2 regions of the Streptomyces sp. NPDC041205 genome follow, and region 2 is predicted to be linked to the other one. Evidence: predicted binding sites of a transcription regulator. Region 2 holds the regulator's gene; the other holds the start of a gene.

Region 1 (8,354 bases), on a different contig from region 2:
CCCGGGCTGGACCAAGCTCGTCAAGGCCGACAACCTCGCCGCCGAACTCGGCGTCGAGCAGGGCAAGCTGTTCATCAAGGACGACTCGGGCAACCCCACGCACTCCTTCAAGGACCGCGTCGTCGCGCAGGCGCTCGAAGCCGCGCGCGCCTTCGGCTTCACCACCCTGTCCTGCTCCTCCACGGGCAACCTCGCCGGTGCCGTCGGCGCCGCCGCCGCCCGCGCGGGCTTCCGCTCCTGCGTGTTCATCCCGCACGACCTGGAGCAGGGCAAGGTCGTCATGGCCGCGGTGTACGGCGGGGAGCTCGTCGGCATCGAGGGCAACTACGACGACGTGAACCGCTTCTGCTCCGAGCTGATCGGCGACCCGCTCGGCGAGGGCTGGGGCTTCGTCAACGTCAACCTGCGGCCGTACTACGGCGAGGGCTCCAAGACCCTCGCGTACGAGATCTGCGAGCAGCTCGGCTGGCGCCTGCCCGACCAGCTCGTCATCCCCATCGCCTCCGGCTCCCAGCTCACGAAGATCGACAAGGGTCTGAAGGAGCTGATCGCGCTCGGCCTCGTCGAGGACAAGCCGTACAAGATCTTCGGGGCGCAGGCGGAGGGCTGCTCGCCGGTGTCCACCGCGTTCAAGGCGGGCCACGACGTCGTGCGGCCGCAGAAGCCGGACACCATCGCCAAGTCCCTGGCCATCGGCAACCCGGCCGACGGGCCGTACGTCCTCGACATCGCGCGCCGCACGGGTGGCGCGGTGGAGGACGTCGACGACGAGCAGGTCGTCGACGCGATCAAGCTGCTCGCGCGCACGGAGGGGATCTTCGCGGAGACCGCGGGCGGGGTGACCGTCGGCGTCGCGAAGAAGCTGATCGAGGCCGGCCTCATCGACCCCTCGCTCACCACCGTCGTGCTCAACACCGGGGACGGGCTCAAGACGCTCGACGCGGTCGCCGAGACGTCCCAGGCGACGGCCACGATCAAGCCGAGCCTCGACGCGTTCCGCTCCGCGGGGCTTGCCGGTTAGTCGCCGTAGGGCCTGTGGTCCGCTGCCGACCGCGGGTCGTGGTCCGTCCTCGCGCAGTTCCTCGCGCCCCTGACGGGGCGCTCCCCGTCCTCCCCGTACCCCTGAGGTGAACCCATGAGCGTCAACGTCCGCATCCCCACCATTCTTCGCACCTACACCGGCGGCAAGGCCGAGGTCGCCGCCGAGGGGGCGACCCTCGGTGAGGTCATCGCCGACCTGGAGAAGAACCACACCGGTATCGCCGCCCGGGTCCTGGACGACCAGGGCAAGCTGCGGCGGTTCGTGAACGTGTACGTGAACGACGACGACGTGCGGTTCGAGCAGGGTCTGGAGACCGCGACGCCGGACGGCGCCGGGGTTTCGATCATTCCCGCCGTCGCCGGCGGCTGAGCGCACGCAGAGTCACCGGGACTGCCCCCTCCGCGAGAGAAGCGGAGGGGGCAATTCTGTATGGTTGAGCGCGGTACAGTTGGGAATGGAGCGCCGTTTCCGGCGTACGCAGTGCCGCGCGCATATTCGAAGTCGGCCGCGGAGCCGACAAGAAGTAGCCAAAGTGTCCTGCCTATTTGAGCCCTATGCGGCATTTGTCGGGCCCGACTTGCCCTGAGTTCCGTGGAATTCTCCGGGAATCTCCGATAGCGCGTGCCCAGAATTCTCGTCCGATTGACCTGTTGCAGAGGGCAGTTGGACAGATACATTCAGCCGCGGTCGACGCGTTCCGGCGCACACCCCCAACCCATGGGGGGTGAGGTCTGACCCGGGTCCGCGAAGTGCGGGTCTGCGCAAGGGCCAGTAATAGGGGAGTTAGGCATGGCTCAGGGCACCGTCAAGTGGTTCAACGCGGAGAAGGGATATGGCTTCATCGCGGTCGACGGTGGTGCGGATGTATTCGTCCACTACAGCGCGATCCAGATGGACGGCTACCGCACCCTGGAAGAAGGTCAGCGAGTCGAGTTCGAGATCTCGCAGGGCCAGAAGGGTCCGCAGGCGGACATGGTCAAGCTCGCCGTCTGAGCGGCTTGACGCGATCGGCCACCGACGCGACGCAGTAGACGTAGGGCCCGCACCCCGGGAACGGGGCGCGGGCCCTACGTCGTTCCGAGATCGGGGTGTTGCGCCGGGGCGCGGGTGTCTCGCGCGGGAGCCGGGGGCGACCTTGCGCCCGCCCGTCTCCCGACCGCCGCCCCTCATCGTCGCCTCTTCGAGGCGACCTTGCACTCTAGGGGGTCGAGTGCTAATCATTGGCGTTAGCACTCTACGAGTGAGAGTGACAGAACTTGGATCGGGTCGGTGAGGTCCGCAGGCCGGGTGGGGCAAGGAACCACACGGCGCGCAGGCCGTCCGTCGCGGGCACCAGCACGGTCCGTTTGCTTTTCCACCCCGTCCGGGAGGACCACTTCACATGGCCAAGATCATCGCGTTCGACGAGGAGGCACGGCGCGGCCTCGAGCGCGGCATGAACCAGCTCGCCGACGCCGTCAAGGTGACCCTGGGCCCCAAGGGTCGCAACGTCGTCCTCGAGAAGAAGTGGGGCGCCCCCACGATCACCAACGATGGTGTGTCCATCGCCAAGGAGATCGAGCTCGAGGACCCGTACGAGAAGATCGGCGCCGAGCTGGTCAAGGAGGTCGCGAAGAAGACGGACGACGTCGCCGGTGACGGCACGACGACCGCGACCGTCCTCGCCCAGGCGCTCGTCAAGGAAGGCCTGCGCAACGTCGCGGCCGGCGCCAACCCGATGGCCCTCAAGCGCGGCATCGAGAAGGCCGTCGAGGCCGTCTCCGGCGCCCTGCTCGAGCAGGCCAAGGACGTGGAGACCAAGGAGCAGATCGCTTCCACCGCCTCCATCTCCGCCGCCGACACCCAGATCGGCGAGCTCATCGCCGAGGCCATGGACAAGGTCGGCAAGGAAGGCGTCATCACCGTCGAGGAGTCGCAGACCTTCGGTCTCGAGCTTGAGCTCACCGAGGGCATGCGCTTCGACAAGGGCTACATCTCGGCGTACTTCGCGACCGACATGGAGCGCATGGAGGCGGCCCTGGATGACCCGTACATCCTGATCGTCAACTCCAAGATCTCGAACGTGAAGGACCTCCTTCCGCTCCTCGAGAAGGTCATGCAGTCCGGCAAGCCGCTGCTGATCATCGCCGAGGACGTCGAGGGCGAGGCCCTGTCCACGCTGGTCGTCAACAAGATCCGTGGCACGTTCAAGTCCGTCGCCGTCAAGGCCCCGGGCTTCGGCGACCGCCGCAAGGCCATGCTCGGCGACATCGCCATCCTCACCGGTGGCACGGTCATCTCCGAGGAGGTCGGCCTCAAGCTGGAGAACGCCGGTCTCGACCTGCTCGGCCGCGCCCGCAAGGTCGTCATCACCAAGGACGAGACGACCATCGTCGACGGCGCCGGTGAGAGCGACCAGGTCCAGGGCCGCGTCAACCAGATCCGCGCCGAGATCGAGAACAGCGACTCGGACTACGACCGCGAGAAGCTCCAGGAGCGCCTGGCGAAGCTCGCGGGCGGCGTGGCCGTCATCAAGGCCGGTGCCGCGACCGAGGTCGAGCTCAAGGAGCGCAAGCACCGCATCGAGGACGCCGTTCGCAACGCGAAGGCGGCCGTCGAGGAGGGCATCGTCGCCGGTGGTGGCGTGGCCCTGCTGCAGGCCTCCTCGGTCTTCGAGAAGCTGGAGCTCGAGGGTGACGAGGCCACCGGCGCCGCCGCTGTGAAGCTGGCCCTGGAGGCCCCGCTGAAGCAGATCGCGGTCAACGCCGGCCTCGAGGGCGGCGTCGTCGTGGAGAAGGTGCGCAACCTGACCGTCGGTCACGGCCTGAACGCCGCGAACGGCGAGTACGTCGACATGATCGCCGAGGGCATCATCGACCCGGCGAAGGTCACGCGTTCCGCCCTGCAGAACGCCGCGTCCATCGCCGCGCTGTTCCTCACCACCGAGGCCGTCATCGCCGACAAGCCGGAGAAGGCCGCCGCGGCCGCTCCGGGCGGCATGCCGGGCGGTGACATGGACTTCTGATCCCCTCGAGGATCGGCGGTTCGTCGCAGTACGCGAACGAGGGCGGCACTCCCTGTCTCAGGGGGTGCCGCCCTTCGGCGTTCCCGGTCCGGAAGAAATCTCGCGACCGGTGTCAACCGGACGCACCCCCGCCGGTCTAGAGAAGGTGTACCGACCAGATGGGGAGCACGTCATTGACCGCTGAGGAGTTCGAGGAGTTCTACGCCCACGCGGTCCGACGGCTCACCGGCCAGCTGTACGTGATGCTCGGCGACCTCCAGGAGGCGCAGGACGTCGTGCAGGAGGCGTTCGTCAAGGCATGGAGCAGGCGTGGGCGCCTGGTGAAGGAGGCTTCGCCCGAGGCGTGGATCCGCACCGTGGCCTGGCGCCTCGCCGTGCGCCGTTGGCACGGGCGGCGGCGCACCGAGCAGGCCTGGCAGCGGCACGGCGGCGCGCCGCCCGCGGGCGCGCCCGACCCCGGTTCCGTGGTCCTCGTCGAGGCGCTGAAGGGGCTGTCCCCGCAGCAGCGCAGGACGGTGGCGCTGCACTACATCTGCGATCTGTCGGTGGAGCAGATCGCCGCGGAGACGGGCCAGTCCACCGGCACGGTCAAGACGCATCTGTCCCGGGGGCGGGCCGCACTGGCCGACCGCTTGCAGGACCCTCGTACCCAGGAGGCGCACGGTGACTGAGCACCACCACGACGATCCGCTGGCGGACGCGCTCAGGGAGTTGGCCGCGGCGGCGGAGCGCGGCACCGACCCGGCGCCCGCGCCCGTGGTCACGGCCCGCGGCGAGCGGGTGCGGCGGCGCAGGTTCGCCGTGCTCGCGGCCGGCGCCGTGCTGCTGTGCGGCGGCATGGGCGGCGCGGTCGCCGCCGGGCTCGCCGGGTCCGAGGAGCGGGTGTCCCCGGCCGACACCCGCGCCCCGCGCCCCGCGCCCTCCTCCGGCGACCCCGTGCCCGACCCCACCGACACCTCGTCCTCGCCCGGCCCGACCGAGACCACCGAGCCCCCCGACGCCAGCGGGCCGCCCACCACCACCGGCACCTCCGGCAGTTCGGCCGACACCGACACCGACACCGACACCGGCGCCGACCCGAGCCGCTCGCCGACGCACCCCCCGAGCACCCCGCCCCCGACCACCGGCACCCTGGGCGCGACCGAGACTCCGTACCGGGGCGCGCGGACCACACCGCCCCCGACGTCGGACACGACGGACGACCCCGGCTGATCCCCCGGGCCCGTGACGCGCTCGCCGTGGCACCCCGGCCCGTAGCCGCACCTCGCCCGTCACCGCCACCCGCCCGTAACCGGCACCCCCGCAGCACCCCCGACCGGCGGCGCACCGCGCGCCGCCGGGCGATTTCGCGCGCCCGAACGGAGACCACGCATGCCCGCGGCACCGGCGACCACCGCCACCCGGCCCTCCCCGCGCCCGCCCTGGCCCGACGTCCGGGAGCGGGAGCGGCGGCGGCCCGGTGGCGGGCGGGCGGTGCTGCGGCGGCTCGCGGGGCGGCTCGACGCGACCGACCGCTTCGTGCTCCAGGTGTATCTGGGCACGCGGGTGGGGCTGTTCGTCACCGGGTACTGCGTGGGGTGGCTGTTTCCCGCGAACTCCCGTGCCAAGAAGGCGCCCGGGCTGTTCTCGGTGTGGGAGCAGTGGGACTGGACGCACTTCCGGCACATAGCGGAGTACGGCTACTTCGGGCCCGCGCCGGGGTACGCGGACGGCCTGGAGAACGAGGAGGCGTTCTTCCCCGGGTTTCCGCTGGCGCTGCGGGCGGTGCGGCTCGTCGTGCCGGACTGGGTGGCGGCCGGGCTGCTGATCTCGCTGGTCTCGGGCGCGGTCGCGATGCTGGCGCTGGCCCGGGTGGCGAAGCTCGCGGGGGTGGGCAGGGGCAGGCGCGGTGGTGCGGGGGTGGGCAGGGGTACGGGCGGTGGTGCGGGGGTGGGCGAGGGCAGGCGCGGTGGTGCGGGGGCGGGCAAGGGCACCGGTGTCGGTGCGGGGCCGGGGGCGGGGACGGACAAAGGCGCGGGCGGGGGCACGGGTGCCGGAGTGGGGCCGGGGGCGGGGACAGTGGTCCGGCTCGGGGGCGCGGAGGCCCTCGCCCGGCGTGCCGTCCTCGTCGTCCTCCTCTCGCCCTGCGCCGTCTTCCTCGCCGCGGGCTACTCCGAATCCCTCTTCCTCGCCTTCGCGTTGCCCGCCTGGCTCGCCGCCAGGTCGGGCCGCTGGCGGCTCGCGGCGACGCTCGCCGCGTGCGCCACGGCGACCCGCGTCAGCGGCCTGTTCCTCGCCGCCGCCCTGGCCGTCGACTTCCTCCTCGCCCGGGACGGCCGCCGCGACTGGCGCCGACTGCCCTGGCTGGCGCTGCCCGCGCTGCCCGCGCTCGCGTACACGCTGTACCTGTACGACCGCACCGGCGACTGGATGGCCTGGAAGCACGCCCAGGAACGCGGCTGGTACCGCACCTTCCACCCGCCGTGGGAGGCCTGGGGCAACACCTGGAACGCGGCGTTCGACGGCCGCTGCTCCACCGGGTACGCCCTGATGTCCCAGGTCGAACTCGCCGCCATGGTCGTCGGGCTGGCGCTGCTCGGCGGGCTGCTGTGGCGCGGGCGGTGGCCGGAGGCGGCGTACATCGCCCTGAACCTGTGGGCGCTCGGCACCTCGTACTGGTACACGTCCGTGCCCCGCGCGACGCTGCTGTGGTGGCCGCTGTGGACGGGCCTGGCCGCGTGGAGCCTGCGGGCGCCGTGGCGCGCGTACGCGGGCCTGTGCGTGCTCGCGCCGCTGAGCACGCTGTTCGCGGTGACGTTCCTGTCGGGGAGATGGGCGGGCTGACCCCCGTGCCCGCGGCGGCAGCCGCCCCGCGACGGCCGCCACCGCGGGCGGGTGCCCGCCCTTCGGCTACGGCAGGCGGTCCAGGATCCAGGTGCACAGCTCCTCGGTGATGTGGGTGTGGGGCTCGTTGTGGGAGGCGACCTTGAACTCGTCGAGCTCGCTGTCCTCGGGGGCGAGGGTGCCGATGTCGGTGTAGAGGTCGTCCTGCGTGTGGACGTCGCGGATGGCGACGGCGCTGACCGCGGGCACGAAGCAGTGCTCGCGGACGGGCACGTCGACGCCGAGGCCGAAGACCTGGTTCAGGCTGTCGGCGAGGATGCCGAAGCCCTCCAGGGTGCCGCCGGGCGCGCCGTCGAACTCGGGCAGGCCGGAAGTGCGGATCTCCGGCTTCTTCAGGGTGATGACGCGGAGCGTGGCCACGAGCTGGTCGTCGCCCGCGGACTGGGTGTTGAGGTCGGTGCCGACGATGCCGATGCCCTTGCCCTTCACGGCGTCCACGCCGGGCCGGATGCCGTTGCCCTCACCCGTGCCGACGCCGTTGGCGACGCCGATCTTCCGGGGCCGCCGCGGCCAGTGGTGGACGCGCCCCAGCTCGGCGAGGAACTCCTCGCGTTCCTTGTCCGGGGCGGGGCTGTCCTGCCACTCGGCGATGTGCTGGGCGAGCAGCTGCCGGGCGGCGGGGCTGTTCATCTGGTTCGAGAACCGGGCGTCGAGCTTGCGGATGTAGTGCGCGAAGGCCTGCAGTCCGATGGGGATCCAGGCGCCGCGGTGCGGGCTGTCGTACGAGAAGTAGAGCTGCGTCTCGTGGTCGTCCCCGTCGGGCTCGGCCTCCATCCTGGCCAGGGCGTACCGCGTGACGAGTCCGCCCATGCTGAAGCCGCCGACGGCCAGCGGGTGCTTGCCCACGCGCTCGGCGTTGGCGCGCCGGATGGCGGCGATCGCGGCCTGCGCGTTGTCGAGGATCGACGCGCTGCGCTCCTGGAAGCCGACCAGGACGACGTCCCTGCCGCGCCTGCGCAGTTCGCTCAGGAGCGGGTACGCGGCGCTGAACTCCAGCGCGTTCCAGGAGAACTCGGCGGTGCTCGGCCCCGTGTTGAAGCCGTCGGCGAGGAGCACGGGGCGGGTCAGGGCGCTGTTGCCCTCGCCCCGGTACACCCAGGCGGTGCCGCCGGGCAGCTCCCAGACGTCGTGCGGCACGGGCGGGAGCTGGGTCGGGGCCTCCCGGGGACCCGGGGCGAGAATGATCGGCGGCGCGGCGCGCAGGGCCTCCTGGGCCTGGGTTTCGGTGGGCGCGTTCTGCTCGGGCATGCGCGTTTCCCTCCCTTGAGCGTCACCAGCTGACGGTCAAGGGCATCCTCGTGAGGGCCCGTACGCTCCGTAAGATGACTTTCGCGCCGTAAATCCGGAGTCCACCAGGCCCCAACAGCCCCTGTGGCATACGGGAGTTCACTTCGTGCGGGAGTTCACTTCGTACGGGAGTTGTCG
Region 2 (8,354 bases):
CGACTGGTACGAGGTGTCGAACTGGGCCACGTCCGAGGCGGGGCGGTGTCTGCACAACGAGTTGTACTGGCGGGGCGCCGACTGGTGGGGGGCCGGGCCGGGGGCCCACAGCCATGTGGGGGGTGTGCGGTGGTGGAACGTGAAGCATCCCGGGGCGTATGCCGCCGCGCTCGCGGGGGGTCGGTCGCCCGGGGCCGGGCGGGAGGTTCTCTCGGACGAGGACCGGCGGGTCGAGCGGGTGCTGCTTGAGCTGCGGCTGCTTGAGGGGTGCCCGTTGGGGCTCCTGAAGGAGGCCGGGCTTGCCGCGGCCCGGCGGGCGCTGGCCGACGGGTTGCTGGAGGCCGGCCCCTTCGCGGCAGGGCGGGCCGTCCTCACCCTGCGGGGGCGGTTGCTTGCCGACGCCGTCGTGCGGGATCTGGTCGACTGAGCGTTCTGTATGGGGCTGCGCCCCTGTCCCCCCGTCGGCGCTTCGCGCCTCGTCCTCAAGCGCCGGACGGGCTGATGCCTCCTCGTCCGGCGCCTGGCAGGGGCTGATGCCTCCTCGTCCGGCGTCTGGCAGGGGCTGATGTCTCCTCGTCCGGCGTCTGGCAGGGGCTGATGTCTCCTCGTCCTGCGCCTGACAGGGGTCCGGCTATGGAGCCGTCACGAAATCGATCAGCTCCTCGACCCTGCCCAGGAGCGCGGGCTCCAGGTCCTTGTAGCTGTGGACCGAGCGCAGGATGTGCTGCCAGGCCGCGCCGGTGTTGGGGGGCCAGCCGAGGGCGTGGCACACGCCTGTCTTCCAGTCCTGGCCGTGGGGGACACGGGGCCAGGCCCTGATGCCGAGGGAGGACGGCTTCACGGCCTCCCACACGTCGATGTAGGGATGGCCGACGATCAGGGCGTGGTCGCTGCTGACGGACGCGGCGATCCGGGACTCCTTGGAGCCGGGGACCAGGTGGTCGACGAGGATGCCGAGGCGGGCGTCGGCGTCGGGGGCGAACTCGGCGACGATGGCGGGCAGGTCGTCGATGCCCTCCAGGTACTCGACGACGACCCCCTCGATGCGCAGGTCGTCGCCCCAGACCTTCTCGACGAGCTCGGCGTCGTGCCGCCCCTCCACATAGATCCGCCCCGCCCTGGCCACCCGCGCCCGCGCCCCCGGCACGGCCAGCGAGCCGGAGGCGGTGCGTGCGGGCTGCCGGGGTGCGGCGGTCGCCGTCGGCCGGACCAGCGTGACCACCCTGCCCTCCAGGAGGAAGCCGCGCGGCGCCATCGGGAACACGCGGTGCTTGCCGAAGCGGTCCTCCAGGGTCACCGTCGGCCCCTCGGCCGTCTTCTCGCAGCGGATCACCGCGCCGCAGAAGCCCGTGGTGACCTCCTCCACGACCAGGTCGGCCTCGGCGGGCACCTCGGGGACGGCGGCCGGCTTCTTCCAGGGCGGGGTCAGGTCCGGGTGGTAGCTGCGCATGGGCCAGACGTTATGGCATGCCGTCAGGCGACACCGAACCGCCGGGCCAGCTCGTCGCGTTGGCGGCGTACGAAAGCGGCGTCGACGACGGCCCCGTGCCCGGGCACGTACACCGCGTCCTCGCCGCCGAGGTCGAGGAGCCGGTCGAGGGCGGCGGGCCAGTGCCGGGGGGCCGCGTCCGGGCCGGCCTGCGGTTCGCCGGACTCCTCGACCAGATCGCCGCAGAAGACGACCTCGGGCTCGCCCGGGCCGCCGGGCACGAGGACGGCGAGGTCGTGGCCGGTGTGCCCGGGGCCGACGTTGGCGAGCAGCACCTGGAGCCCGCCGAGGTCCAGGGTCCACTCCCCGCACACCAGGTGGCGGGGGTGGACGAGGAGGTCGGCGGCCTCGGCCGCGGCGGCCGGGTCGAGGCCCTGGGCGACGGCGTCGGCGCGCAGGCCGTCGCGGTCGTGCTCCAGGACGGTGTCGAGGCCGACGGCGCCGAACACCTCGACGCCCGCGAACGCGGCGGCGCCGAGCACATGGTCGAAGTGGGGGTGGGTGAGGGCGAGATGGGTCACACGCCGGTCGCCGCCGAGCAGCCGCCGGGCGTCGGCGCGCAGCCGGGAGCCCTCGCGCAGGCTGGACCCGGCCTCGATCATGAGGGCGGCGCCGGTGCCGACGACGAGCCCGGCCGTGCAGTCCCACACGGGCAGCCTGCACCGCCCCACGCGCGCGGCGAGCCGTTCCCAGCCCGCCTCCTCCCAGGCCGGGGCGGGGGCGGGGGAGGGCGTGACCGTGTCCATGGGGGTGACGCTAGCGCCGCCGGGGCGCGGGGGCAGGACGGGGGCGGGCGGCGGCACCCGTCGGCGCGGCGTGGCACGGCGGCGGCACCCGTCCGCGGGACCTGGGGCGACAGCGGCGGCGTCCGTCGGCGTGACAAGGCAGGACAAGGGCGGCACCCGTCGGCATGACAACGAGGTCGGCCCTTGCCGGGCCTGTACCCACCGGCCGTACACTGACTCGGTGAAGGCTGGCACTCGCCCGGGGTGAGTGCCAGGGCGAGGGGCCACCACCGGGGGCTCGGGACGAGGGACGGCAGCTGGAGGTGCGCGATGCTCAGTGAACGCAGGCTGGAAGTGCTGCGCGCCATCGTCCACGACTACGTGGGCACGGAGGAGCCCGTCGGCTCCAAGGCGCTCACCGAACGCCACCACCTCGGCGTCTCCCCGGCCACGGTCCGCAACGACATGGCCGCCCTGGAGGAGGAAGGGTTCATCGCCCAGCCGCACACCAGCGCCGGGCGCATCCCGACCGACAAGGGGTACCGCCTGTTCGTGGACCGGCTCGCGGGCGTCAAGCCGATGACGGCGCCGGAGCGGCGCGCGATCCAGAACTTCCTGGACGGCGCGGTCGACCTGGACGACGTCGTCGGGCGCACGGTGCGGCTGCTCGCGCAGCTGACCCGGCAGGTCGCGGTGGTGCAGTATCCGTCGCTGACCCGCTCCACGGTGCGGCACGTGGAACTGCTCTCGCTGGCCCCGGCCCGCCTGATGCTGGTCCTCATCACCGACACCGGGCGGGTCGAGCAGCGCATGATCGACTGCCCGGCGCCGTTCGGGGAGACGTCCCTCGCGGATCTGCGGGCGCGGCTCAACAGCCGGGTCGCGGGCCGCCGCTTCTCGGACGTGCCGCAGCTGGTGCAGGACCTGGCCGAATCCTTCGACAAGGACGACCGGGGGACGGTGACCACGGTCCTGTCCACCCTCCTCGAAACGCTGGTGGAGGAGACCGAGGAGCGGCTGATGATCGGCGGCACCGCCAATCTCACCCGCTTCGGACATGACTTTCCCCTCACCATCAGGCCGGTCCTCGAGGCCCTGGAGGAACAGGTCGTCCTCCTCAAGTTGCTTGGTGAGGCGACGGATTCGGGCATGACCGTCAAGATCGGGCACGAGAACGCCCATGAGGGGCTCAGCTCCACGTCGGTGGTCTCCGTCGGCTACGGTTCGGGGAGCGAGGCAGTGGCCAAGCTGGGCGTGGTCGGACCGACCCGCATGGACTATCCGGGAACGATGGGAGCAGTACGCGCAGTGGCACGTTACGTCGGACAGATCCTGGCGGAGTCGTAAGTGGCCACGGACTACTACGCCGTACTAGGCGTGCGCCGCGACGCTTCCCAGGACGACATCAAGAAGGCCTTCCGGCGGCTCGCACGCGAGCTGCACCCGGACGTCAATCCTGACCCGAAGACGCAAGAGCGCTTCAAGGAGATCAACGCCGCGTACGAGGTGTTGTCGGACCCGCAGAAGAAGCAGGTCTACGACCTCGGCGGGGACCCGCTGTCCCAGGCCGGTGGCGCCGGTGGCGCGGGCGGCTTCGGAGCGGGTGGCTTCGGCAACTTCTCCGACATCATGGACGCGTTCTTCGGTACGGCGTCGCAGCGCGGGCCGCGTTCGCGCACCCGGCGCGGCCAGGACGCCATGATCCGCCTGGAGATCGACCTCGAAGAGGCCGCCTTCGGCACCACGAAGGACATCCAGGTCGACACGGCCGTCGTCTGTACGACGTGTTCCGGCGAAGGGGCCGCGCCCGGCACCTCCGCGCAGACCTGCGACATGTGCCGCGGCCGCGGCGAGGTGTCCCAGGTCACCCGGTCCTTCCTCGGCCAGGTCATGACCTCGCGGCCCTGCCCGCAGTGCCAGGGCTTCGGGACCGTCGTGCCGACGCCGTGCCCCGAGTGCGCGGGCGACGGACGGATCCGGTCCCGCCGCACGCTCACCGTGAAGATCCCGGCCGGTGTCGACAACGGCACCCGGATCCAGCTCGCCGGTGAGGGCGAGGTCGGGCCCGGCGGCGGTCCCGCCGGTGACCTGTACGTGGAGATCCACGAGCTGCCGCACGCCGTCTTCCAGCGGCGTGGGGACGATCTGCACTGCACCGTCACGCTGCCGATGACGGCGGCCGCGCTCGGCACGAAGGTGCCGCTGGAGACGCTGGACGGCATGGAGGAGGTCGACATCCGGCCCGGCACGCAGTCCGGGCAGTCGATCCCCCTGCACGGGCGGGGCGTCACCCACCTGCGGGGCGGGGGGCGCGGTGACCTCATCGTGCACGTCGAGGTGCTCACGCCCTCCAAGCTCGACCCCGAGCAGGAGCGGCTGCTGCGGGAGCTCGCGCAACTGCGCGGCGAGGAGCGGCCCACGGGGCAGTTCCAGCCGGGGCAGCAGGGGTTGTTCTCGCGCCTGAAGGACGCGTTCAACGGACGCTAGCGCTGTGACCGGCCCGGGGCGGGCGTGGAATCCACGCCCACCCCGGGCCGACGCGCGTCCGCACCCGGACCCCGGACAAGGCGCCCCCGCCGGACGTGGCACGATGCCGGTATGTCCTCCGCGTTCACCGATCTCTGTCGCTATCCGATCGTGCAGGCCCCGATGGCGGGCGGCGGGTCCACCCCGCAGCTCGCGGCGGCTGTCGCCGAGGCCGGGGGGCTCGGCTGCCTGGCCGCCGGGTACAAGACCGCCGACGGGATGTACCAGGAGATCAAGCAGGTCAGGGGCCTGACGGCGCGGCCGTTCGGGGTGAACCTGTTCATGCCGCAGCCCGAGTACCCCGGTGCAGGCCCCGGCTCCACCGGAGCGGCTGGCGCCGCGCCCCTCGATGCCGCCGTGGAGGTCTACCGCAACCAGCTCGCGGGCGAGGCCACCTGGTACGAGACGCAGCTCGGCGACCCCGAGGGCAAGCGCGACGACGGCTACGACGCGAAGCTCGCGATCCTCCTCGACGACCCGGTGCCGCTGGTGTCGTTCACCTTCGGCTGCCCGACCCGGGAGGTCGTGCAGGCCTTCGACCGCGTCGGCACCCGTACGGTCGTCACCGTCACCACGCCCGAGGAGGCCCGCGCGGCCCAGCGGGCGGGCGCCGACGCCGTCTGCGTCCAGGGCATCGAGGCGGGCGGCCACCAGGGCACGCACCGCGACAACCCGGAGGCGGACGGCTCCGGCATCGGCCTGCTCAGCCTGATCACGCAGGTCAGGGAGACGGTGCCGCTGCCCGTGATCGCCGCGGGCGGCCTGATGCGCGGCAGTCAGATCGCCGCGGTCCTCGCCGCGGGCGCGGACTTCGCGCAGCTCGGCACGGCGTTCCTGGTCACGCCCGAGTCGGGCGCGCAGCCGCTGCACAAGCAGGCCATGACGAACCCGCTGTTCGGGCACACCGAGCTGACCCGGGCGTTCTCCGGCCGCCCCGCGCGCGGCCTGGTCAACCGCTTCATGCGCGAGCACGGCCCGTACGCCCCGGCCGCGTACCCGCAGGTCCACTATCTGACGGCCGGACTCCGCAAGGCCGCGGCGAAGGCCGGTGACCCGCAGGCCATGGCGCTGTGGGCGGGCCAGGGCCACCGCCTGGCGCGGGCGCTGCCCGCGGGCGAGCTGATGGAGGTCCTGGTCGCCGAACTCGACGAGGCGAAGGCCACGTTCGCCGCGCGGGGTGCGGTGTGACGGCGCCGGTCTTCGTCGTCGAGGACTTCCGGGGCGCGGCCCCGGCAAGCGCGTACGTCCTGGACGGCCCCGAGGGGCGGCACGCCGTGTCCGTGAAGCGGCTGCGCGCGGGCGAGGACGTCGTCCTCACCGACGGCGCCGGACGCTGGGCGCACGGCGTCGTCGCGGACACCGAGGGCAAGGACCGTCTGACGGTGTCCCTGGACGCCGACGGCGTACGCGAGGAGGGCGCGCAGACGCCCCGGATCACCGTCGTGCAGGCGCTGCCCAAGGGCGACCGGGGCGAGCTGGCTGTGGAGACGATGACGGAGACCGGTGTGGACGCCGTCGTGCCCTGGGCCGCGTCCCGCTGCATCACGCAGTGGAAGGGCGAGCGCGGCCAGAAGGCGCTCGGCAAGTGGCGGGCGACGGCACGCGAGGCGGGCAAGCAGTCGCGCCGCGTGCGCTTCCCCGACGTCGCCGACCTCGCCACGACCAAGCAGGTCGCGGCGCTCCTCGCGGACGCGGACCTCGCCGCCGTCCTGCACGAGGAGGGCAGCGAGCCGCTGGCCACCGCCGAACTGCCCGCGACCGGCCACATTGTTCTCGTCGTCGGCCCCGAGGGCGGCGTCGCCCCGGACGAGCTGGCGGCGTTCGCGCGGGCGGGTGCCAAGCCCTACCGGCTCGGGCGTAGCGTGTTGCGCACGTCGACCGCGGGCACCGCCGCGACGGCCCTCCTCCTCGGCCGGACCGGACGCTGGTCCTGAACCCCGCCCGAAAGGCATCCCCGTGGAACTCGCCCAGGTACGCCTGCTCGTCACCGACTTCCCCGCCTGCTACCGCTTCTACGCCGACGTCCTCGGCCTGAAGCCCCAGTCGGGCGCGGCGAGCGGACCGTACGAGAAGTTCAGCCCCACGACGGGCTCCGCGGGCATCGCCCTGCAGGACCGCACGATGATGGCCGAACTCCTCGGCGAACTGGCCGAGTCGGCGACCGGGCACCGCTCCCTGGTGGTGCTGCGCGTCGACGACCTGGACGCGTACTGCGAGCGCATCACCGGGCGCGGCGCCGAGCTGACGCACGGGCCCGCGCCCATGACGGACCGGATGCGGGTGGCCCACCTCAAGGACCCCGAGGGGAACCTGGTGGAGCTCCAGGAGTGGCTGCTGCTGCGCACGGATCGCGCCTGAGCGCACGGAACGGGGCTGCTGACGGGGGCGGTTACTGGCCAGATGGCCGCAAGCGGTCTACCGCCGCGCCGTCCACGGTGGCACGCTGCCGCTCATGGGGGCATTGAGGCGAATACCGCGCACACGGCGGGCGCGCAGCGTTCTCGTCGCCGTGACGGCCATGGCGGCTGCCGGTCTCGGCCTGACCGCGTGCGATCCCGTCGAGGGAGACATGAGTACGTCCGCCGTCGCGATCACCACCGACAAGATGGGCACGCGGGAGCTGGAGCGCCAGCACGCCGAGGTGGACTGGCTCACCTGCACGGCGTCGTTCGTCGGCCGGGACAAGAAGGCATCGGAGTCCGACGAGCCGCGGGAGGCGGAGGTCGACTGCCGCGGCCAGTCCGACGACGACAAGGTCATCACGATCAAGGGCCGGGTGACGGAGGTGCGCAACGGCGCCTGCGTGCGCGGGAGTCTGACCGCGAAGGTCGGCCGCGAGGAGTGGTTCCGCGTCGACGCCCTCGGCAACTGCGATCACGCGCCCGACGACGACGGCGACGACGACCAGGGCAACGACGACACCGGTAACGACGACACCGGTAACGACGGCAACGGCAATGACGGCAACGGCAATGACGGTCATGACGGCAACGGCAATGACGGGCATGACGGCAACGGCAACGACGACAACGCCGGGCACGAGAAGCCCGATCCCGGGCCCACCGCCACCGTCACCGTGACCGAACAGCCCGACGAGGAACCGGGCAAGTGATCCAAAACGCCCCCGCCCCGCGCCGCGCCTGCTTAGGCTGACCGTGTGACTCAGCCTGCCTACCTCCGGTTTCCGCACCTGCGCGGCGAGTTGATCGCCTTCACCGCGGAGGACGATGTCTGGCTCGCCCCACTCGACGGCGGTCGCGCCTGGCGGGTCAGCGCCGACAACGTACCCGTGACCCAGCCACGGATCTCCCCGGACGGCACCACCGTCGCGTGGACGTCCACGCGCGACGGCGCCCCCGAGGTGCACATCGCGCCCGTGGCCGGCGGCCCCACCCGGCGCCTGACCTACTGGGGCAGCGGGAAGACGTCCGTGCGCGGCTGGACGGCCGACGGCCGGGTCCTCGCCATCAGCACGCAGGGCGAGGCCTCGCTGCGCCGCACCCGGGCGCGCGCGGTGCCGCTCGACGGCGGGCCCGCCGAGCTGCTGCCGTACGGCCTCGTCGGGGACCTCGCGTACGGCCCCGGGGGCCAGGTCCTGCTCCTTTCCGCGCCGA

The links. Region 2 encodes HrcA, which represses chaperone genes, less so after heat shock. Its sites were predicted from a motif close to TTNGCACTCNGNNNNNCNGAGTGCNAA; they were not measured.
Region 1: groL (chaperonin GroEL) is a predicted target of HrcA. The motif match lies at 2,233-2,259, and genes of this name have one in related genera.

The regions. Positions count from the first base shown of each region.
Region 1 covers NZ_JBVIZH010000005.1:77,515-85,868, forward strand. Annotated here, with positions in the region: gene thrC (threonine synthase) at 1-1,021, shown strand, start outside; gene ACZ6BG_RS22900 (ubiquitin-like small modifier protein 1) at 1,136-1,411, shown strand; gene ACZ6BG_RS22905 (cold-shock protein) at 1,832-2,035, shown strand; gene groL (chaperonin GroEL) at 2,424-4,046, shown strand; gene ACZ6BG_RS22915 (SigE family RNA polymerase sigma factor) at 4,220-4,717, shown strand; gene ACZ6BG_RS22920 (hypothetical protein) at 4,710-5,258, shown strand; gene ACZ6BG_RS22925 (mannosyltransferase family protein) at 5,418-6,869, shown strand; gene ACZ6BG_RS22930 (lipase family protein) at 6,936-8,177, opposite strand; gene murQ (N-acetylmuramic acid 6-phosphate etherase) at 8,333-8,354, opposite strand, start outside.
Region 2 covers NZ_JBVIZH010000001.1:947,036-955,389, reverse strand. Annotated here, with positions in the region: gene hemW (radical SAM family heme chaperone HemW) at 1-427, shown strand, start outside; gene ACZ6BG_RS04255 (DUF3097 domain-containing protein) at 632-1,450, opposite strand; gene ACZ6BG_RS04250 (MBL fold metallo-hydrolase) at 1,474-2,235, opposite strand; gene hrcA (heat-inducible transcriptional repressor HrcA) at 2,545-3,561, shown strand; gene dnaJ (molecular chaperone DnaJ) at 3,562-4,701, shown strand; gene ACZ6BG_RS04235 (nitronate monooxygenase) at 4,813-5,928, shown strand; gene ACZ6BG_RS04230 (16S rRNA (uracil(1498)-N(3))-methyltransferase) at 5,925-6,674, shown strand; gene ACZ6BG_RS04225 (VOC family protein) at 6,697-7,098, shown strand; gene ACZ6BG_RS04220 (hypothetical protein) at 7,310-7,852, shown strand; gene ACZ6BG_RS04215 (S41 family peptidase) at 7,898-8,354, shown strand, end outside.